DNA from 4 places in the Citricoccus sp. SGAir0253 genome. Region 1 is predicted to be linked to each of the others. Evidence: riboswitches for the same ligand, from Rfam matches in the RefSeq annotation. Region 1 holds a riboswitch; each other region holds the start of a gene.
The links. A riboswitch is a leader RNA that binds a small molecule or an ion and turns the genes downstream of it on or off. The one in region 1 is predicted to bind glycine.
Positions count from the first base shown of each region.

Region 2: it holds a riboswitch for glycine, as region 1 does, so the genes downstream of both, cycA (D-serine/D-alanine/glycine transporter) here and gcvP (aminomethyl-transferring glycine dehydrogenase) in region 1, are expected to answer to the same signal.
Region 3: it holds a riboswitch for glycine, as region 1 does, so the genes downstream of both, gcvH (glycine cleavage system protein GcvH) here and gcvP (aminomethyl-transferring glycine dehydrogenase) in region 1, are expected to answer to the same signal.
Region 4: it holds a riboswitch for glycine, as region 1 does, so the genes downstream of both, E7744_RS14210 (HAAAP family serine/threonine permease) here and gcvP (aminomethyl-transferring glycine dehydrogenase) in region 1, are expected to answer to the same signal.

Region 1 is NZ_CP039424.1:2,953,282-2,958,416, forward strand. Features, by position in the region: gene gcvP (aminomethyl-transferring glycine dehydrogenase) at 1-1,938, opposite strand, end outside; glycine riboswitch at 2,085-2,208, opposite strand; gene E7744_RS12905 (SDR family oxidoreductase) at 2,280-3,191, opposite strand; gene E7744_RS12910 (TIGR01777 family oxidoreductase) at 3,342-4,913, shown strand; gene E7744_RS12915 (PIG-L deacetylase family protein) at 5,003-5,135, shown strand, end outside.
Region 2 is NZ_CP039424.1:651,491-656,625, reverse strand. Features, by position in the region: gene E7744_RS02980 (ABC transporter ATP-binding protein) at 1-1,121, opposite strand, end outside; gene E7744_RS02975 (ECF transporter S component) at 1,281-1,949, opposite strand; TPP riboswitch at 2,040-2,143, opposite strand; glycine riboswitch at 2,326-2,424, shown strand; gene cycA (D-serine/D-alanine/glycine transporter) at 2,575-4,056, shown strand; gene E7744_RS02965 (pyrimidine dimer DNA glycosylase/endonuclease V) at 4,241-4,846, shown strand; partial or broken gene E7744_RS16095 (glycosyltransferase family A protein) at 4,983-5,135, opposite strand, start outside.
Region 3 is NZ_CP039424.1:1,971,911-1,977,045, reverse strand. Features, by position in the region: gene E7744_RS08735 (L-serine ammonia-lyase) at 1-919, opposite strand, end outside; gene glyA (serine hydroxymethyltransferase) at 931-2,283, opposite strand; gene gcvH (glycine cleavage system protein GcvH) at 2,280-2,660, opposite strand; glycine riboswitch at 3,000-3,099, opposite strand; gene E7744_RS08720 (4'-phosphopantetheinyl transferase superfamily protein) at 3,263-3,826, opposite strand; gene E7744_RS08715 (AMP-binding protein) at 3,877-5,135, shown strand, end outside.
Region 4 is NZ_CP039424.1:3,247,402-3,252,536, reverse strand. Features, by position in the region: gene E7744_RS14225 (GNAT family N-acetyltransferase) at 1-321, opposite strand, end outside; gene E7744_RS14220 (NADPH-dependent FMN reductase) at 417-995, opposite strand; gene E7744_RS14215 (VOC family protein) at 1,120-1,503, shown strand; glycine riboswitch at 1,621-1,720, shown strand; gene E7744_RS14210 (HAAAP family serine/threonine permease) at 1,878-3,260, shown strand; gene E7744_RS14205 (YciI family protein) at 3,306-3,668, opposite strand; gene E7744_RS14200 (SDR family oxidoreductase) at 3,757-4,416, opposite strand; gene E7744_RS14195 (CueP family metal-binding protein) at 4,516-5,135, shown strand, end outside.

The sequences.
Region 1 (5,135 bases):
CCCGGCCAGGACCGCGGAGGCGGCGTTGGTGCCGTGCGCGGAGGCGGGGATGAGGCAGATGTCCCGCTCGCCCTCGCCGTTGCCCAGGTGGTACTGGCGGATGGCCAGCAGGCCGGCGTACTCGCCCTGCGAGCCAGCGTTCGGCTGGATGGAGACCCCGGCGTAGCCGGTGATCTCGGCGAGCTTCTCCTCCAGGTCGTTCAGCAGGTACCGCCAGCCCTCGGTCTGGTGGTCCGGGGCGAACGGGTGGATGGAGCAGAACTCGGGCCACGAGATGGACTCCATCTCGGCGGTGGCGTTGAGCTTCATGGTGCACGAGCCCAGGGGGATCATGGTGCGGTCCAGCGCCAGGTCGTAGCCGGACAGGCGCTTGAGGTAGCGCAGCATCTGGGTCTCGGACCGGTAGGTGTTGAACACCGGGTGGGTCATGTACTCGCTCGAGCGCTGCAGCTCCGCCGGGATGTGCCCGGTGGTGGAGCCGGTGCCCGGGGTGCCGGTGTCCCCGGCCTCGCCGGCGCCGACGCCGGCGGGCAGGGAGTCGGCGGGGGCGCCGAAGGCGGAGAGCACGGCCAGCAGGTCCTGGTCCGTGGTGGTCTCGTCACAGGAGATGCCGACGGTGCCGGCGTCCACGAACCGCAGGTTCACGCCGGCGGCCTCGGCCGCGTTGACCACGGTGCGGGCCAGGCCCGGGACGGAGACCTGCAGGGTGTCGAAGAAGGCGTCCTGGCCCAACTGGAACCCGGCCGAGCGCAGCGCGGCGGCGAGGCGGGAGGCCTGGCGGTGGGCGTGCTCGGCGATCGCGCGGATGCCCTCCGGGCCGTGGTAGACGGCGAACATCGAGGCGGTGATCGCCAGCAGCGCCTGGGCGGTGCAGATGTTGGAGGTGGCCTTCTCGCGGCGGATGTGCTGCTCACGGGTCTGCAGGGCCAGGCGGTAGGCCGGGCGGCCGGCGGCGTCCTGGGACACGCCCACGAGGCGGCCCGGGAGCTGGCGCTCGAGGCCCTTGTGGACGGCCATGTAGGCGGCGTGCGGGCCGCCGAAGAACAGCGGCACGCCGAAGCGCTGGGTGTTGCCGATCGCGATGTCCGCGCCCTGCTCGCCCGGGGGGACGACCAGCGCGAGCGAGAGCAGGTCGGCGGCGATGGCGACCATGCCGCCGCGCTCCTTGGCGGCGGCGATGGCGGGGGCGTGGTCGTGCAGCTTGCCGGAGTCACCGGGCTGCTGCAGCAGGATGCCGCACAGGCCCTTCTCGTCCAGGTCCGCGGAGAGCTCCTCCGGCAGGCCGGCGGAGAGGTCGGCGACGCGCACGTCCAGGCCGACGGCCTGGGCGCGGCCCTCGACCACGGCGCGGGTCTGCGGGTACAGGTCGGCGTCGATCAGGGTGATGCCGTTGCCGTTCTTGCGGTTGCCGCGGTGCATCAGCAGCACGGCCTCGGCGGCGGCGGAGGCCTCGTCCAGCAGGGAGGCGTTGGCGATCTCCAGGCCGGTGAGGTCGGCGACCATGGTCTGGAAGTTCAGCAGGGCCTCGAGGCGGCCCTGGGAGATCTCCGGCTGGTACGGGGTGTAGGCGGTGTACCAGGCCGGGTTCTCCAGCACCTTGCGCAGCACGACCGGCGGCGTGACGGTGTCGAAGAAGCCCTGGCCGAGCATCTGGGTCTTGACCACGTTGCGGTTGGCGATGGAGCGCAGCTCCTCCAGGACGGCCGCCTCGGTCATGGCCTCGGGGAGGTCCAGGGGCTCCTGCTGGCGGATGTCCGCCGGCACGGCGGCGTCCACGAGGGCCTCGAGCGAGTCGTAGCCGAGGTAGGACAGCATCTCCTCGGCGTCCGAGGCACGGGGGCCGATGTGGCGGCTGGTGAACGGCGCGGAGGCCGCGTCCCGCGGCTCGTGGCGCGGGCCCGCGGTGGGCGCGGCGATCGGGCTGACGATGGCATTCATGGGGTTCTCCTCCAGAGCACAGGGGGCACGGACCGGTCCCTCCCCGCTCTGTCATGAACCTGAGAGATTCCGCCCGCATCTGGAGGATGCGGGCTTGCACCGTCGGTGGCCGTGGCAAAGGGAGCCGGGCACTTTTCAGAGACGCCGTTCCCATCGCGGTACGGGGGCCTGAGAGATTCTCGGGGAGAACTTGCTCCTTCGGCGGCCGGACCGCGGTCCCGGGCGGCGTGCCCGGGGTCCTCGGCGCCGGCACTCTCCCGCGCTGGGCGTGTGGCGTGCATCCCATTCTGGCACAGCCGGGGCGATGTCGCCTCTCCCTGTTGCGGCCGGGGACGGACGGCTCAGAAGACGGGCAGCCCGCCGGTGACCCCCACCACCGTGCCGGAGACGAAGCTCGCCTCGGCCGGACTGGCGAGGAACACGTAGGCCCCGGCGAGCTCCGCCGGCTGGCCGATCCGGCCCAGCGGGGTGTCGGCGCCCATGTGGGAGACCGCTTCCGGGGTCTTGGTGGCCGGCTGCAGCGGGGTCCAGACCGGGCCGGGGGCCACCGCGTTGACCCGGATGCCCCTCGGCCCGAGTTCGCCGGCGAGGTTCGCCGTGACGTTGTTCAGGGCCGCCTTGGTGGCCGCGTAGTCGATCATCGTCTCGGAGGGCTGGTAGGCCTGCACCGACGTCGTGTTGATGACGCAGTCCCCCGCCCCCAGGTGCGGCACGCACGCCCGGGTGAGCCACAGCGTGCCGTAGAGGTTGGTGCGCACGGCCCGCTCGAGGTCCTCCGTCCGCAGCCCCTCGATCCCGGGCTCGCCGCGCGCCCAGTGGTACCCGGCGTTGTTGACGAGGATGTTCAGCCCGCCGAGGCCGGCCACGGCCTCCGCGGCGATCCGCTCGCACTCGCGCTCGTCGCGCAGGTCCCCGGGCACGGTCACCGCGGTGCGCCCCGCCTTGTCGATCCACCCGACCACGTCCTGGGCGTCCTCCTCCTCCTCGGGGAGGTAGGTGATGGCCACGTCCGCGCCCTCCCGGGCGAAGGCGATCGCCACCGCCCGGCCGATGCCGGAGTCACCGCCCGAGATGAGGGCCTTCAGCCCCTCGAGCCGGCCCCGGCCGACCCAGCTGGACTCCCCGTGGTCCGGCACGGGGTCCATCGCCGCGGTCAGCCCCGGCGGCTCCTGCTGCTGGGGCGGCATGGTGCCGTCCCGTCCCGCCATCGACTGCGCGTGCCGGGCCACCTGCGGTTCCTCGTGGTGGGTCATCGCCGCTCCCTCCGTCGTCGTCCGCGGGGCCGGCGCGCCGCCGCCCCTCCCCTGGCACCCTAGGCCGCGGGGCCACCGCCCGGAACACCTGTGCCCCCGCCCACCTCACCCGCTGTTCCAGAGCGGGTCCCCGGGTGCGAGAGTAGGGGCATGCCCGTCTTCGAACGCCGCGCCCTGCTCCCCCACCGCCGCTCGGACGTCTTCGCCTGGTTCACCCGCCCCGGCGCGCTAGTCCGCCTCACCCCGCCGTTCGCCGGCAGCGTCCGGCAGGAGCCGGACGGGATCGACGTCGGCTCGGTCGCCCGGCTCGGCATCGGCGTCCCCGGCTCGCTGGGCCTGGGACTGGAGTCCGCGGCCGGGCTGGCCCGCACCGTCCTGCCCGTGCGGCTGCCCGCGTGGCTCTCCCCGGAGGTGCCCTGGACGGCCCGGCACACCGCCCTCGAGCCGGACCGCATGTTCCGGGACGAGATGGCCTCCGGCCCGCTGCGCTCGTGGGTGCACACCCACTCCTTCGAGGACGCGGCCCCGGGCGAGGCGGACGCCCCGGACGGCTCCCCGGGCTGCCTCATGGTGGACCACGTCGAGTACGAGCTGCCCGGCACCTCGCTCCTGGACCGGGCCGGCCGGCTGGGCGTGCGCACCGGCCGGTGGACCCGGGAGCAGTTCGAGGCCGAACTCGACCGCCAGTTCGCCTACCGGCACGAGCAGCTGCGCGCCGACCTGGACTTCCACGCCGCGCACGCCGCCGGGGACGGGGCGGGCCGGTCCCTGACGATCGCCATGTCCGGGGCCAGCGGCCTGATCGGGAGCCAGCTCGCGGCCCTGCTCGGCGGCGGCGGCCACCGGGTCGTCCCGCTCGTGCGGCCCGGCCGCACCCCCACCACGCCCCGCGGCATGGGGATCACGTGGGACCCGGCCGCCGGGGTCCTGGACCCGGAGCAGCTGCGCCGGGCCGACGTCGTCGTGAACCTCTCCGGGGAGACCATCGGCGGGCGGATGACCGAGGCCCACCGGGCCGAGGTGCTGCGGTCCCGGCAGGCGTCCACGTCCCTGCTGGCGCGCACGCTCGCGGACCTCGCGGCGGACGGCCGGCGGCGCGCGCTCGTCAGCGCCTCCGGGATCGGCTACTACGGGGCCGACGCCGGCGCCGGCCCCGACGGCGAGGGGCTGCGGGAGACCGACCCGGCCGGGACCGACTTCCTGGCCGACGTGTGCCGGCAGTGGGAGGGCGCGACGGCGCCCGCCGCCGAGTCGGGGGTGCGCACGGCCATGATCCGCACCGGACTGGTGCAGACCCCGGCCGGCGGGATCCTGCAGCAGGTCCTGCCCCTGTTCGTCGTCGGCGCGGGCGGCCCGCTGGGCACCGGCGGCCCGCTCGGCGGCCAGGACCGGGACCCGTGGCAGAGCTGGATCTCGATCGACGACATCGTGGGCCTGTACGCCCACGCCGTGCTCACCGAGGCCGTGGAGGGTCCGCTCAACGCGGTGGCCCCCGCCCCGCTGCGCGCCCGGGAGTACGCCGAGACCCTGGGCCGCGTCCTGCACCGCCCCGCGGCGCTGCCGCTGCCGCGCGTGGCCCCGCAACTCGTCCTCGGCGCCGAGGGCAACCGGCTGCTCGTCGAGGCGGACCAGCGGGTCCGCGCCGACCGGGCGCTCGCCGCCGGGTACCGCTTCCGGCACCCGGAGCTCGAGGACGCCCTGCGGCACGTGCTGGGGCGTTGAGGCCGGCCGGACACGGGCAGCGGGGCCGGCGCGCGCCTCGCGGAGGTGGGTCCTCGACCGCGGTCCGCGGCCTCGGCGAGACTGGTGGCGTGAGCGAGCACACCGCCGGCCCGGCCGTCCCCACCGTCCCCCTGCCTCCCGTGCCGGACGCGGACTGGTCGCGCGTGCTGTGCATCGCGCCCCACCCGGACGACCTGGAGTACGGCACCTCCGCCGCCGTCG
Region 2 (5,135 bases), 1.0 Mb from region 1:
TCCGGCAGCCGGTCCCCGTCGGCGCCCTTGAGCGCCGGCCCGGCGCGCAGGGTGCCGCCGTGGGCCGGCAGCAGCCCGGCGAGGGTGAGCAGCAGGGTGGACTTCCCGGCCCCGTTCGGCCCCGTCACGACGACGGCCTCCCCGGGTCCCACGGTGAGGTCCAGGTCTCGCTGGACCGGGACGGGCGGCGGGCCGAGCCGGCGTCGCCATCCCGGGCGCACCGGTTCGCGGGACACGGCCAGTCCCCGCGCCGCCAGCAGCCCCCCACCGGGCACCTGCAGGTCGATTCCGCCCCGGTCCGGGCCCGGAACGGGGCTTCGGCGGGGCGGATTCGACCGCTCGATGGCGGAGGGCGGGGCGGGGACCGGCTGGGGGACCACGCCCGGGACCCAGACGCCGGCGGCCGCCAGCTCCTCGCGCACGGCGCCCGGGCCGAGCAGCTCCGCGGGGGTCCCGTCGTGGCTGATCCCGCCGCCGGGCTCGAGGACGAGCAACCGGTCCACGTGCTCGGCCCACGTGCCCAGCCGGTGCTCCACGACCACGAGCGTGGCCCCCGTGGCCTCGACCACGGCGAGCACGGCGTCGCGGACCTCGAGCACCCCGGCGGGGTCCAGGTTCGCGGTCGGCTCGTCGAGCAGCACGAGCGGCGGGCGCATGGCCAGGATCCCGGCCAGCGCCATCCGCTGCTTCTGCCCGCCGGAGAGCCGGGCGGTGTCCCGGGACAGCGAGATGCCCTCGGCCTCGCCGAGCCCCACGGCGTCCAGCGCGCGGCGCACGCGCGCCCACGTCTCCTCCCGGGGCACGCACAGGTTCTCGGCCCCGAACGCCACGTCGTCCCCCACGCGGGAGAGGATGACCTGCGTCTCCGGGTCCTGCTGCACGAGCCCGGCGCGGCCCCGCAGCGCGTGCGTGGGCACCCCGTCCAGCAGCAGCCGGCCGGTCTCCTCGGACTCGTCCGCGGGGTCCAGCACTCCGGCCAGGGCGTACAGGAGGGTGGACTTGCCGGCCCCGGAGGGCCCCGCCAGCAGCACCCGCTGGCCGGCCGGCACCACGAGGTCCAGGCCGGCGACGGCGGCGCGCTCCCGGCCGGCGTGCCGCCAGCCCCAGCCGGAGGCCGTGATGGTGGCGCCGCCCGCCGGTCGGGCCGGCGCGCGTCCCTCCCGGACGGCGCCCGGCCGGGAGCCGGCCGAGCCCTGCAGCTGCGAGTCCCCCAGGGGCGGGGCCGGCGTCGGGGCCCGGCGCCGGGACGCGGGCGGCGACTGCACTGCCTCGGGCACGGATCAGGCCACCGGTTCCCGGTGCGCCCCGCGGGAGGCCAGGGCGGACAGCGCCCCGGTGGCCGCGAGGGCCCGGGTGGCGAGCCAGGACAGCAGGCCCGCGATGACCAGCCCGGAGACGCCCACGCAGGCGACGTAGATCCACTTCCACTCGAGGGTGTACTCGGGGAACCAGTTCTGGACGAAGGCGTCGTTGACGCCGCCGAACACGCCCGTGGCCAGGCCGGCGAGCAGCGCCACGGGCAGGGTGAAGCGGCGGTACAGGAAGGCCAGCAGCACCAGCTCGGCGCCGAGGCCCTGGACCAGCCCGGAGGCCAGCACGGTCAGGCCCCACTGGGAGCCCAGCAGGGCGGAGACGGCCGCGGCCACCAGCTCGGTGAACAGGGCCGCGCCGGGCCGGCGGATGACGAGACCGCCGAGCACGGCCGGGAACAGCCACATGCCGGCCACGAGCCCGGCCGAGGGCGGGAAGGCGAAGAACAGGCCGCCGATCCCGGCGTAGGCCAGGTTCCAGGCCCAGAAGATGACGCCGCTGGCCACGGCGATGACGGCGGCCACGACGATGTCCACCACGCGCCAGTTGCGGCGCGTGGGGACGGGCCGCCGGCCGGCGGCGGCGGTGCCGGTCCGGGCGGACCGGTCGGTGGGGTGGGTGTGGTGGGCGGGGCCCATGGTCGTCCTCCTCAAGGATCCAAGGAGGGGGGTGTACCCGGGAGGCCGGCACGGCACGGCCTGGGCCGTGCGGGATGCCCGCCCCGCGGTCCACCGGAGAACTCGACTTCCTTCGCCGGTGCTAGCCGGGGCAGGTTCGAGGGTCTGCGCTGCGCGCACTCTCAGCGCCGTGAGGCGCTCCCCTGTCGTTCCAGATGTGCGTCCATCATAGTCCACCCGGCCGGTCGGCGTCCGGGCGGAGGCCCACCTTCCATTGGGCCGCCACCGGGCGGGAGGGCCCGGCCGTCGGCCGCGCGGCGGGGCACTGCGCAGGAAATCGTTGCATTCCTCATTCATTGCCCCTAGGATGTGATGGCTGTCACAACGAAATAGCCGTTGACGTGCGGCGGGAGAGTCCCGTCCGTCATCCGGTCGGGCACCGTAGGAGCAATTTCCTCCCCGGGAAACTCTCAGGTCCCCGTACCGCCGCACCGAGGCATCTCTGGAAAGTAGCGCGGTCTCGCCCGTGCTCGCCGACGGAGCAGGTTCCCCCGGGTCCGGGTGGGGCGAAAACTCTCAGGCCGTGCAACAGAGGGGGAGGAACCCACCGACGACGCGGACACCGCGCAACCCCTGGAGTTCCTCGATGACCACTACCCAAGCACGTCCTGCGAGTGAGACCCCGCAGTCCCCGCACCTGGAGCGGGCGCTGTCCAACCGCCACATCCAGCTGATCGCGATCGGCGGGGCCATCGGCACCGGCCTGTTCATGGGCTCGGGCAAGACCATCTCGGTGGCCGGGCCCTCGGTGATCTTCGTCTACATGATCATCGGGTTCATGCTGTTCTTCGTCATGCGCGCCATGGGCGAGCTGCTGCTGAGCAACACCGAGTACAAGAGCTTCGCGGACTTCGCCGCGGACATCCTGGGCCCCTGGGCCGGGTTCTTCACCGGCTGGACCTACTGGTTCTGCTGGGTCGTCACCGGCATCGCCGACGTGGTCGCCATCGCCCACTACGTGTCCTTCTGGTGGGCCGAGCTGCCCCTGTGGATCCCCGCGGTGGTGTGCATCGTGCTGCTGGTGGGGCTGAACCTGCCCTCGGTCAAGGCCTTCGGCGAGACCGAGTTCTGGTTCGCCCTGGTCAAGATCGTGGCCATCCTGGCCCTGATCGTGGTGGGCCTGGTGATGATCATCACCGGCTTCGAGTCCGACGGCACCCGGGCGGCGTTCGCCAACCTGTGGACCGAGGGCGGGATGTTCCCCACCGGGTTCATGGGCTTCGTGGCCGGGTTCCAGATCGCCGTGTTCGCCTTCGTGGGCATCGAGCTGGTCGGCACCACCGCCGCCGAGGCCAAGGACCCCGAGAAGACCCTGCCCCGGGCGATCAACTCCATCCCGGTGCGCATCCTGCTGTTCTACGTCGGCGCCCTGGTCGTGCTGATGGCCGTCAAGCCCTGGACCGCCTACAGCGCCGAGGAGTCCCCCTTCGTGGGCATGTTCGCCCTGGCCGGGCTCGCCGGGGCCGCCGGGGTGGTCAACTTCATCGTGCTCACCTCCGCGACCTCCTCGGCGAACTCCGGGATCTACTCCACCTCCCGGATGATCTACGGCCTGGCCCAGGAGGGCGACGCCCCCCAGCGCTTCGCCCGCCTGTCCTCCCGGCAGGTGCCGCGCAACGCCCTGCTGTTCTCCTGCATGTTCCTGCTGGCCGGGGTCGCCCTGCTCTACGCCGAGGGCGGGGTCGCCGAGGCCTTCACCCTGGTCACCACCATCTCCGCGCTGTGCTTCATGTTCGTGTGGTCCATCATCCTGGTCAGCTACCTCGTCTACCGGCACCGCCGCCCCCACCTGCACGCGGCCAGCGCGTTCAAGATGCCCGGCGGGTCCTTCATGCCCTACGTGGTCCTCGGCTTCTTCGGATTCGTCGTCTGGGCCCTGACCACCCAGCCCGACACCCTGGCCGCCCTGCTGTCCACCCCGGCCTGGTTCCTCGCCCTCGGCGCCGGCTACCTCGTGCTGCGCCGCAACCCCGAGCACCAGGCCCTGCGCGCCGCCCACGACGCCAAGGTGGCCCGGGAGTACCAGCAACGCCACGCCACCACCGGCCAGCCCACCCCCACCCGCTGACCCCGGCGGAGGCCACCCCCTCCCGACCCGACGGGCGTCGGACCATCCGGTCCGGCACCCGTCGGCGTTTCCGGTCCGGCGCCCGTCGGCCTCTCCGGTCCGGCGCCCGTCGGCCTCTCCGGCCCGGCACCCACCGGTGCGTCCCGTCCGGCGCCCACCGGCGCAGGCGCGCGATGATGGGACCATGCGCCTGTGGACCCTGCACCCGAAGTACCTCGACCGCCCCGGCCTCACGGGCGGCTGGCGGGAGGCCCTGCTGGCCCAGGCCGTGCTGGCCGGACGGACCCGCGGCTACCGCTCCCACCCCCAGCTCGAGCGCTTCCGGGCGCACCCGGAACCGCTCGCCGCGGTGCGGGCCTATCTCGAGGCCCTCGCCGACGAGGCGCAGTCCCGAGGCTACCGCTTCGACCGGACGCGCATCGACCCCGCCCCGGTCGCGCCCGCGGCCCCGGAGTCCCCCCTCGGCCCGGCCGAGCCGGTCGAGGGCCCGGCCGAGCCGGTCGAGGGCCCGGCCGGGGGTGCCGTCGCCGGCGTCACCGGGGCACCGGCCCGGACACCGGCCGTGGCGCGGGTCCCCGCCACCGAGGGCCAGGTCCTGTACGAGTGGGAGCACCTGCTGGCCAAGCTGGCCCTGCGCAGCCCCGAGTGGGGCGCGCCGCTGGCGGACGTCACGGTGCCGGAGGTGCACCCGCTGTTCGTGGTGGTCCCGGGTCCCGTGGAGGCGTGGGAGCGGACGACGCCCGGCCGCGCTCGGCCCAGCGCTGCCAGGGGCGCGACTCGGCCCAGTTGAGGTCGAGGGTGCGCACGGCCCGGCGCATCCGGCGTCCCAGCTGGGCGCCCCCGCGCAGGGACCGGGCGGAGACCCCCACCACGAGCCGCGGGTCGAGCACCACCTCCTGCCGCGGCCCGAGGACCAGGGCCAGGTCCATGTCGTCGTGCACCTCGCGCTCGGTGCGGTGCACCCGGTCGCGCACCGCGTGCCACGCCGAGCGCCGGATGGCCATGTTCGAGCCCCACAGCACGGGCCCGGCCGCGGCCGCGTGGCCCAGGGCGTAGTAGGCGCCCAGGTAGGCGGCGGC
Region 3 (5,135 bases), 980 kb from region 1:
CGTAGAACAGCACGGCCGGGATGATGCCGGCCGCCCCGTTGGTGGGAGCCGTGACGACGCGACCGCCGGAGGCGTTCTCCTCGTTCACGGCCAGGGCCACGAGGTTGACCCACTCCTGCCAGAACCGCGGATCGCGGTCCGGGTCCTCGGAGCGCAGCCGCGCGTGCCAGTCCGGCGCGCGGCGGGCCACGTCCAGCCCGCCCGGCAGGGTGCCGGTGCGGCGCAGGCTCATGTCCTTGCACTCCTCCATGACGCTCCACAGGTGCAGCAGCCCCCGGCGGATCTCCTCCTCGTCGCGCGAGGCGAGCTCGTTGGCGAGCATCACCTCGCTGATGCCCTTGCCGGTGGACCGGCAGTGCTCGAGCAGCTCGCGCGCCGTGGTGAAGGGGTGCGGCAGCGGGGCCTCCTCGGCCGGGCCGGCCTGGCCGGCGTCCTCCTCGCCCTCCTGGACGATGAAACCGCCGCCCACGGAGAACCAGGTCTCGTCCGCCAGGACGGCACCGTCCGCGGCCAGGGCCTGGAAGCGCATGCCGTTGGTGTGCCGGTCCAGGACGGTCAGCGGGTGCTGGACCATGTCCTCGACCGTGAACGGCAGGTCCTTCCCGGCCCCGAGGGCCGAGCAGAGGGCCAGCGTCCCGGTCGAGGCGATCGAGGCGAGGCGCTCCTCCACCTGGTCCGGGAGCACGACCTCGGGGTCGTAGCCCTCGAGGCCGAGCAGGATCGCGGTGAAGGTGCCGTGGCCGCGGCCGGTCGCGGCGAGCGAACCGTAGACGTCCACCCGCAGTCCCTCCGTGCGCTCCAGCAGCCCGCCCTCGGCGAGGGTCTGGGCGAAACGGCGGGCGGCCCGCATCGGTCCCACGGTGTGGGAGCTGGAGGGACCGATGCCGACGGTGAAGAGGTCGAAGACACTGATGGCCATGCTGCGACTCCTTACAGTCCGGGCGCCAGGGGCGCCAGTTCCGGGTACAGGGGGTGGGTGGTGGCCAGGGCGGTGACGCGGTCGCGCAGTCCGGCCAGGACGGTGTCGGGGACCTCGGTGCCGTTGGCGGCGGCGGTGGCCCCGGCGACCAGGGTGGCGGCGATGATCTCGGCGACCTCGGTGAAGGCGGCCTCGCCGAACCCGCGGGTGGCCAGGGCCGGGGTGCCGATCCGCAGCCCGGAGGTGACCATCGGCGGGCGCGGGTCGAACGGGACCGCGTTGCGGTTGATGGTGATCTCCACCTGCGCCAGCAGGTCCTCGCCCTGCCGGCCGTCCAGGGACGAGTCGCGCAGGTCCACCAGCACCAGGTGCACGTCGGTGCCCCCGGTCAGCACGGTGATCCCGTGCCCGGCCACGTCCTCAGCGGTGAGCCGCTCGGCCAGGATCCGCGCCCCGGCCAGGGTCCGGGCCTGCCGGTCGGCGAACGCCTGGCCGGCGGCGATCCGGAACGCGACCGCCTTGCCGGCGATCACGTGCTCCAGCGGCCCGCCCTGCTGGCCGGGGAACACCGCGGAGTTGACCTTCTTGGCGATCTCGGCGTCGTTGGTCAGGATGATCCCCCCGCGCGGGCCGGCCAGGGTCTTGTGCGTGGTGGAGGTCACCACGTGGGCGTGCGGGACCGGGTTCGGGTGCAGCCCGGTGGCCACCAGCCCGGCGAAGTGGGCCATGTCCACCATCAGGTACGCCCCGACCTCGTCGGCGATCGCCCGGAACGCGGCGAAGTCCAGCTGGCGGGGGTAGGCCGACCAGCCGGCCACGATCAGCTTGGGCCGGTGCGCCCGGGCCAGGGCGGCGACCTGGTCCATGTCCACCCGGTGGGTGGCCTCGTCCACCCCGTAGGCGACGATGTCGTAGAGCCGGCCGGAGAAGTTCAGGCGCATCCCGTGGGTCAGGTGCCCGCCGTGGGCCAGGTCCAGGCCCAGCACCGTGTCCCCGGGACGGATCAGCGCGTGCATCACCGAGGCGTTGGCCTGGGCCCCGGAGTGCGGCTGGACGTTGGCGAAGCCCGCCCCGAACAGGGCCTTGGCCCGCTCGATCGCGATCGTCTCGATCGCGTCCACGTGCTCGCACCCGCCGTAGTACCGCTTGCCCGGGTAGCCCTCGGCGTACTTGTTCGTCAGCACCGAGCCCTGGGCGGCCATCACCGCCGCGGCCGTGTGGTTCTCCGAGGCGATCATCTCCAGGCCCGAACGCTGCCGGTCCAGCTCGGCATCGATCAGCCCGGCCACCTCCGGATCCAGCTCCCCCAGCGACCGCGTCAACTCCGCCGGAACGGCGGTCATCTCCTGGTCGAGGACGCTCATGCCAGCTCACCGCCGTTGGCCTCGGCGTACTCCGCGGCGGACAGCAGCGGGCCCTCCTCGGACACCTCCACGGTGAACAGCCAGCCGGCGCCGTACGGGTCCTCGTTGACCAGGGCCGGGTTGTCCACGACCTGGTCGTTGACCTCCACCACCGTGCCGGTGACGGGGGTGAACAGCTCGGAGACGGACTTGGTGGACTCGATCTCGCCGCAGGTCTCGCCGGCGGTGACGGTGGAGCCGGCCTCGGGCAGGTCCACGTAGACGACGTCGCCGAGCGCGTCGGCGGCCACCTGGCTGATGCCGACGCGCGCCGGCGAGGCGCCGTCGATCCACTCGTGCTCGGCGGAATAGCGCAGTGCGGACAGGACAGTGCTCATGGGTGTTCCTCTCGGACGTGACGGTGAGGCTGGATCTGGAAGGGTTCAGGACACCGGGGCGCCGGCGCACGACCCGGACCCGCGGACCACGCAGCCCCCGGGACCCGGGGCGGAGCACGGCGCGGCGGACCCCGTCAGGGGCCGGGGCGCGCGGGCGGTCCACGGGCGGAGGGAGGTGATGGTCATCGGGGGAACTCCAGGTCTCTGCGCGGTCGCCCGCGGCGTCTGTGGTTCCTCCCCGATCTGTTGCGTGGCCTGAGAGTTTTCGTCCCTCCCGGAGGGGAGGGGGTTGCTCCGTCGGCGAGCCCGGAGTGACTCCGCGCTACTTTCCAGATGTGCCTCTGTGCGGCGGTACGGTTGCCTGAGAGTTTCCCGGGGAGGAATTGCTCCTTCGGCGCCCGACCAGTGCTGCTGGACGGGACTCTCCCGCCGCACGTCAACGGCCCTGCAGCCTGTGACTGCCCTCACAGCGTAGTCGCTCCCGCGCCTCCCGATCAACCGCGTCGCGTGCCACGGGCCCTCGGCGGGACACCATGGCGGCCCTCGACGCCGCTCCGGCGGCGGCCGGTCGCCCACCTCCCGGCGCCCCCCGGCGCCCGCCGTCACCGGCCGGCAGCACCGTCCCAGCGGCTGGCCCGCAGGGACGCGAGGCGGTCCGGCGCGCCCGCCAGGGCGGCGGCGTAGCCGTCCAGGGGCGCCTCGAGATGACGTACTGAGACGCGGTCCGCCGCGTAGCCGGTCGCCCGCGCCTTGAACAGCGCCTCCGACCGCGCCCACGCGGCAGCGCCGGCCGGGTCCTCCAGGTCGGCTGCGCGCTGGACGTCCACCCCCACGGGGCTGCCGGGGTCCAGGGCGACCACGACGAGCAGGCCGGAGTGGGACACGGAGACGTGCGGCACCGGGGGGGTCGGTCCGGCGCCGAGGATCCGTGGCGCGCCGTGGGGCCGGCCGCACTCGGGGCAGGTGCGGTCCACCGCCACCTCGGCGGGGGACTGGCCCAGGTGTTCGGCGACCGCCACGCGCAGCAGCGCCGCGGCGACGAGGGAGCGGGCCCGGTCCGCCGGGCGGTCGAGGGACTCGATCCGCCGGCGCTCGAGCGGGCTCAGGACGGGCAGCAGGCCGGCGTGCGCGGCGGTGAGCAGAGCCCACCGGATCTCCACCGTCATATTTACCTCGTGATTGCCTGGGCTATTTGGGGCAGGTTAGCCTAACCTATGTGACCCTGACCGCCGGGTCGACGCCATCCCCGGTGCTCGACCGTCCCACTCGTCCCTCGCTCGCGCCGCTCGCCGACCCCGTCCACGCCGACCGCCCGGCGGTGGTGTCCGCCTCCGGCCGGGCGATGTCCCACGCCGAGCTGGGCGCGGCCGTCGCCGGCCTCGCGGCGCGGCTGCCGGACGCGGCCGAGGGCCGCCGGCTCGTCCACCTGCCGCTGGGCCGGGACCTGCTGGGCGTGCTGTCCTACCTGGCCACCCTCGAGGCCGGCCACGTGGCGCTCGTGACGGCCGGCGAGGACCGGGCCTCCGCCGTGCTCGAGCGCTACGCCCCGGACGTCACGGCCACGGGGGATCCGGTGCGCCCCTTCGAGGTGCTGCAGGCGGCCCCGCGGCACCTGCTGCACCCGGACCTCGCGCTGCTGCTGAGCACCTCCGGGAGCACGGGCTCGCCGAAGCTCGTGCGGCTGTCCCATGCCAACCTGCACCACAACGCCGCCGCGATCGCCCAGGCCCTGGCGCTCACCGCCGAGGACCGGGCCATCACCTCGTTGCCGCTGCACTACACCTTCGGCCTCTCGGTGCTGCACTCCCACCTCGTGGCCGGCGCCTCCGTGGTGCTGCACGAGGGATCGGTGCTGGACGAGGACTTCTGGTCGGCGGTCGACGGGCTCGGCGTCACCACCCTGGCCGTCGTGCCGCACCTCGTGGAGCTGATGGAGACCACCGGTGCGCTGGACCGGCCGCACCCCTCGCTGCGCCTCGTGGCCCAGGCCGGCGGCCGGATGGGCCCGGAACGGGTGCTCCGCACGGCGACGCTGGGCGAGCGCCACGGCTGGGGGCTGTCCGTGATGTACGGCCAGACCGAGGCCACCGCCCGGATCTGCGTGCTGGACCCCGCCCTGGTCGCAGCGCACCCCGACTCGGTGGGCCGGCCGGTCGCGGACACGACCCTGCACCTGGACACGACCGTCCCCGAGGCCGCCGAGGGGGCCGGGGAGGTGGTGGTCCGCGGGCCGGGCGTCATGATGGGCTACGCCGAGCACCCGGACGACCTCGCCCTGGGCGCCATGCTGGACGAACTGCGCACGGGCGACCTGGGGGGCATCGGCCCCGACGGCCTGCTCCGGCTGGTCGGCCGGCGCTCCGGCTTCACCAAGGTCATGGGCGTGCGGATCGACGTCGGCACGGTCGAGGACCGGCTGGACACGGCCGGGTACCGCGCGTGCGTGGGCGGGGACGGCAGCCGGCTCACCGTGGC
Region 4 (5,135 bases), 290 kb from region 1:
CAGCGTCCCGTCCACGGCCCACAGGGACAGGTCCCCGACGACGGCGCCCGCCGGCGCCGGCGGGACCGCCGGGGGCACCTCCTCGGCGACGAGGCACACGGCGAACCCGGCGGCCTCGATGTGCAGCCGGCCCGAGCGCAGCGACGCCTCCCGGTGGGCCTTCTCCCCGTCCCACGGGCCGTCCAGCAGGTACCGGGTGGTGTCCTCGCGGCGGTAGTAGCGCAGCAGGGCCGGGGCGTCCGCCTCGCGGACGTAGCGCAGCACGAGTCGCTCGGTGTGCAGGGGCACGGGGGGCGGCGGGGCCGGCGTCGGGCGCGTCACCGGTCCTCCCGATCCCCGGGCCGTGCCCCGGGGGTGGGGAGGCGGCCCGGCGCCGTCCGCACCGGTGCGGGGGAGTCCATGGGATCCCGCCGGGCTCAGCCGCGCACGGCGGCGCGCTCGGCGCGCGCGGGGGTCACGGCGCGCGTGAGCTCCACGAGCCGGTGCAGGACCTTGGCCAGGGAGCGGTCATGGTGGTCGGTCAGGGCCAGCTCGCCGCCCGGGAAGTCCGTGCGCCGCACGAGGTTCACGGAGTCGCCCACCACGTGCATGTTGTACGCGGCGGTGGTGATCCGCCAGGCCTCGTTGGCCCGCACGCCGCCGAGGCCGCCGTAGGCCACGATCGCCAGCGTCTTGTCCATCCACTGGCGCGAGAGCAGGTCGTAGGCGTTCTTGAACGCGCCCGGGATGTTCCGGTTGTACTCGGGGGTGATGAACACGAAGCCGTCGCAGGCCGCGACGGCGTCCCGCCAGCGGTGCACCTCGGCCGGCCCGTCCTCGGCCTGCGCCCAGTCCTCGTCCGTCATCAGGGGCAGGTCGAAGTCCTTGAGGTCCAGCACCTCCCACTCCACCTCCGCGCCGGCGTCCAGCGCGCGGGCCCGGGCGGCCACCCAGTCGCCGACCGATGCGCCCAGGCGCCCCTCGCGAACCGATCCGATGACGATGCCGATCCTCATGACGTGGTCCTCCCGGGTGCCGTGGTGGCGGACGTGGTGGCGGATGTGGTGGCGGGGCCGGTGCCCCGCCACCACACTAGGGGGTGACGCCGCGGCAGCGCGGCCCTGCGGAGAGGACCAGCCCATGAAGATCACCCAGGCCCACCTGCTCGTCGACGACCAGGACGCCGCCAAGAGGTTCTACACCGAGGTGCTCGGTCTCGAGGTGGAGACCGACTACGCCGCCGGGGACTTCCGCTGGCTCTCGCTGCGCGCCCCGGGGCCCGACGGCGGCGCCTCGCTGGTGCTCGGCCGTGCGGAGGGTGCCGCGCGGGCCTACCAGGAGGAGACCCGCGCGGCGGGGAGACCCGCCTTCGCGATGACCCTGACCGGCGGTGCCGAGGAGTTCGAGCAGGTCCGGGCCCGCGGCGCCCGCGTGGTCATGGAGCCGACCCGGCAGCAGTACGGCGGCACGGACGCGCTGGTGGACGACACGGTGGGCAACCTCATCTGCCTGCACCAGGACTGAGCGCCGCACCGGCCCGCCCGGCCGCGCCTCCGGACCGGCTTATACGCCCCCGGCGGCGGATGCGCGAATTCGCCCCCGCGTGTGAGGCGCATTACAGTGTCCTCCCGGAATCAGCCACTGAGCGGTCCGGGAGAGATCCCGCTCCACCCGGATGCGCGACGCCGACGGAGCAAGCCCTCCCCGGGAAACTCACAGGCACCCGTACCGGACCGCTGGGCACCTCTGGAGAGCGCCGCCACACCCACGCGCGGCCACCGACGGGGCAAGCGGGCCGCCCGGCAACGGGCGGAGCGGCGCGAACACTCTCAGGTCCACGGACAGAGCGGGGAGGACACGCAGGGACCGACCGTCCCCCGTCCACCTGAGGAGTACCCATGGAACCCCGCCCCACCGGGCCCGCCACCGGGACCGAGGCCGGCCCGGCCGCCGTCGGGACCGACGCCGGCCCCGCCGCGCCGACCGCCACCCTCGTCCGCGAGGGCCGAGCCGGCGGCACCGCGGCCGGCCCCGCCGCCGACAGTCCCGCCGCGCCGCGCTGGAACCGCTTCGACACGAGCTGGACGATCGGGCTGTTCGGCACTGCCGTGGGCGCCGGCGTGCTGTTCCTGCCGATCAACGCCGGCCTGGGCGGGCTGTGGCCGCTGCTGGTCGCCACGGTGCTGATCTGGCCCATGACCTACCTCTCCCACCGCGCCCTGTCCCGCATGGTGTGCGCCTCCCCGCGCCCGGACCGGGACATCACCGGCGTGGTGGCGGACTACTTCGGCCCGGCCGCCGGCCGCGTGGTCACCGTCCTGTACTTCCTGGCGATCTTCCCGATCGTGCTGATCTACGGCGTGGGCATCACCAACACCGTGGACAGCCTCATGGTGAACCAGCTCGGTCTGGACCCGTGGCCGCGCTGGCTGCTGTCCGGGGTGCTCGTGCTGCTGATGTCCGCCGTGATGGTGGCCGGCCAGCGCGTCATGCTGGTGGTCACCCAGTGGCTCGTCTACCCGCTGATCGCCGTGCTGTTCGCCGTCACCCTGCTGCTGATCCCGTCCTGGTCCCTCGAGGGCTTCGGCGCCGTGCCCGCCGCGGGCGACTTCGGGATGTCCCTGTGGCTGATGATCCCGGTGCTCGTCTTCGCCTTCAACCACTCCCCGGCGATCTCCCAGTTCTCCCTGTCCCTGCGCCGCGAGTACGGCGCGGGCTCGGTGCGGAAGGCCTCCTCCATCCTGCGCGTCACCGCGACCCTGCTGGTGGTCTTCACCATGGGCTTCGTGTGGTCCTGCGTGCTCGCCCTCGGCCCGGAGGGGCTGCAGGAGGCCAAGGACGCCAACCTGCCCGTGCTCTCGCACCTGGCCAACGTCATGGGCCTGCCGGTCATCGCCTGGCTGGGCCCCGCGGTGGCCGTGACCGCGATCGGCTCGTCCTTCTTCGGCCACTGGCTCGGCGCCTTCGAGGGCGCCCAGGGCATCGTGCGCGGCATGGTGGACCCGCAGGCCCGGCGCATCCCCGACCGCGCCCTGCGGATCGGCATCAGCGTGTTCCTCATCGCCAGCACGTGGCTGGCGGGCGTGCTCAACCCGAGCATCCTGGGGCTCATCGAGTCGTTGGCCGGGCCGGTCATCGCCGCCGTGCTCTACCTGATGCCCATGTACGCCATCCGGAAGGTGCCCGCCCTGGCGCCCTTCCGCGGCGCGCTGTCCAACGTGTTCGTGGTGGTCGCCGGAGTGGTGGCCGTGGGCGGGATCCTGCTCGGCCTCGTCGGCTGAGCCGGTCCCCGGCGGGAGGCGCTCGGGCGCGCCCGACGGCGGCGCTCAGCCCTGGAGGGGCCGGAGCTCCACGCGCTGGCCGCACGCCCGCGAGGCGCGGGTGGCGATCTCCCGCGCCTGCTCGGGCCCCGAGGCCTCCACGATCCAGAACCCGCCCATGGACTCCATGGACTTCGCGAGCGGACCCTGGGTGACCCGTGGCTCCTCCCGCCGGCCGTCCACCACGGAGGCCAGCTCCGGGGCGTCCAGCCCGCAGGCGAAGACCCAGGCCCCCTCGGCCTGGAGCTGCTCGTTGAACTCGCCGACGGCCTGGAACGCCGCCTGCATCTCCTCCTCGGATCCGTAGGGGCCCGTGGGCCGCTGCTGGATGCCGGGGGCGTGCCAGACGGAGATCATGAACTGGGGCATGGCGTCCTCCTCGGACGGCTGGGACGGCTGGGACGGCTGGGACGGCTGGGACGGCTGGGGGGTGGGTACTCCGGCGGGGGCCGGGGACTCAGGAGGCGGCGACGGCGGCGACGATGGGCTCCTCGCCGTCCACGAACTCGTACTGGTGGCCGACGGCGTGCTCGGCGGCCAGCACCACGCGGATCGCCTCGGCGACGTTGCCGCGCGAGGTCTCCCGGCGCTCGCCGACCGACTCCGGGCTCGCGAGCCGGATCCGGCCCGTGGGCTCGTCCAGCGTCAGCGCGCCCGGGCCGAGGATGGTCCAGTCCAGCCCGGAGCGGCGCAGGTGCTCGTCCGCGGCAGCCTTGGCCTCGGCGTACGCGTGGAAGGAGTCGTCCTCCGGGATGCCGTGGTCCGGACGGGCGCCCAGGTAGGACACCATGACGTAGCGCCGCACGCCGGCCTGCTCGGCGGCGTCCATGGACCGGATGGCGGCGTCCCGGTCCACCGCGTAGGTGCGCCGCGGGTCGCCCCCGCCGGCCCCGGCCGACCAGACGATCGCGTCCTGGCCGGCGAACGCGCTCGCCAGCTCGTCCTGCGAGGCGGTCTCCACGTCCAGCACGAGCGGGGTGGCGCCCGCGGCCTCCACGTCCCCGGCGTGCTCCGGATTGCGGATCACGGCCGTGACCTCGTGCCCCTCGCGGGCCAGCAGGGGAGCGGTGAGCAGGGCGACCTTGCCGTGTCCGCCGATGATCAGGTATTTCGCCATGCGTGGGGTCCTTCCGTCCGGGTGCGGTCTCCTCCCGCCACTGTGTCACCGTGACGGCCGGGAAGGCCAGTGCCTTCGGCTCCCGGCAGAATGGAGGCCATGACGTCTTCCCTCCACCGAGTCCTCGGGGCGGCCGCGGCCGTCCTCCTGCTGGCCGGCTGCTCCGCACCGGCCGCCACCCCGGGTGCCGACGGCGGCGCCTCCGGTTCCGCGTCCGGTTCGTCCCCGGCGACGGCGGCCGCCGGGCCCGGCGATTCGCTGCTGGCCGACTATGGCCTGGAGGACCGCGGCACCGAGGAGGTCGTGGAGGCCCTCGACGCCACCCACGAGGACCGCGAGCGGGGCCTGGCGGCCTCCGTGACCCCGGAGGAGGTGGTCCTCGCGGACGGGGAGCGCCAGGAGACCCTGCCCGTCCCCGAGGGCCGGTTCTACCTCGCGGTGGCGCCCTTCGAGACCACCACGCACGAGTGCTTCCACCACAGCCTGGCCGGCTGCCAGGGCGAACTCGTGGACACGCCCGTGCACGTGAGCGTCACGGCCGCGGACGGCGAGGTGCTCGTGGACGAGGAGCGCACCACCTACGCCAACGGCTTCGTGGGCCTGTGGCTGCCGGCGGGCATCGAGGGCACCATCACGGTGGAGGCGAGGGGCAAGTCCGCCACCGCGGACATCGCCACCGGGGCGGGGGACCCCACCTGCCTGACCACGCTGCAGCTCAC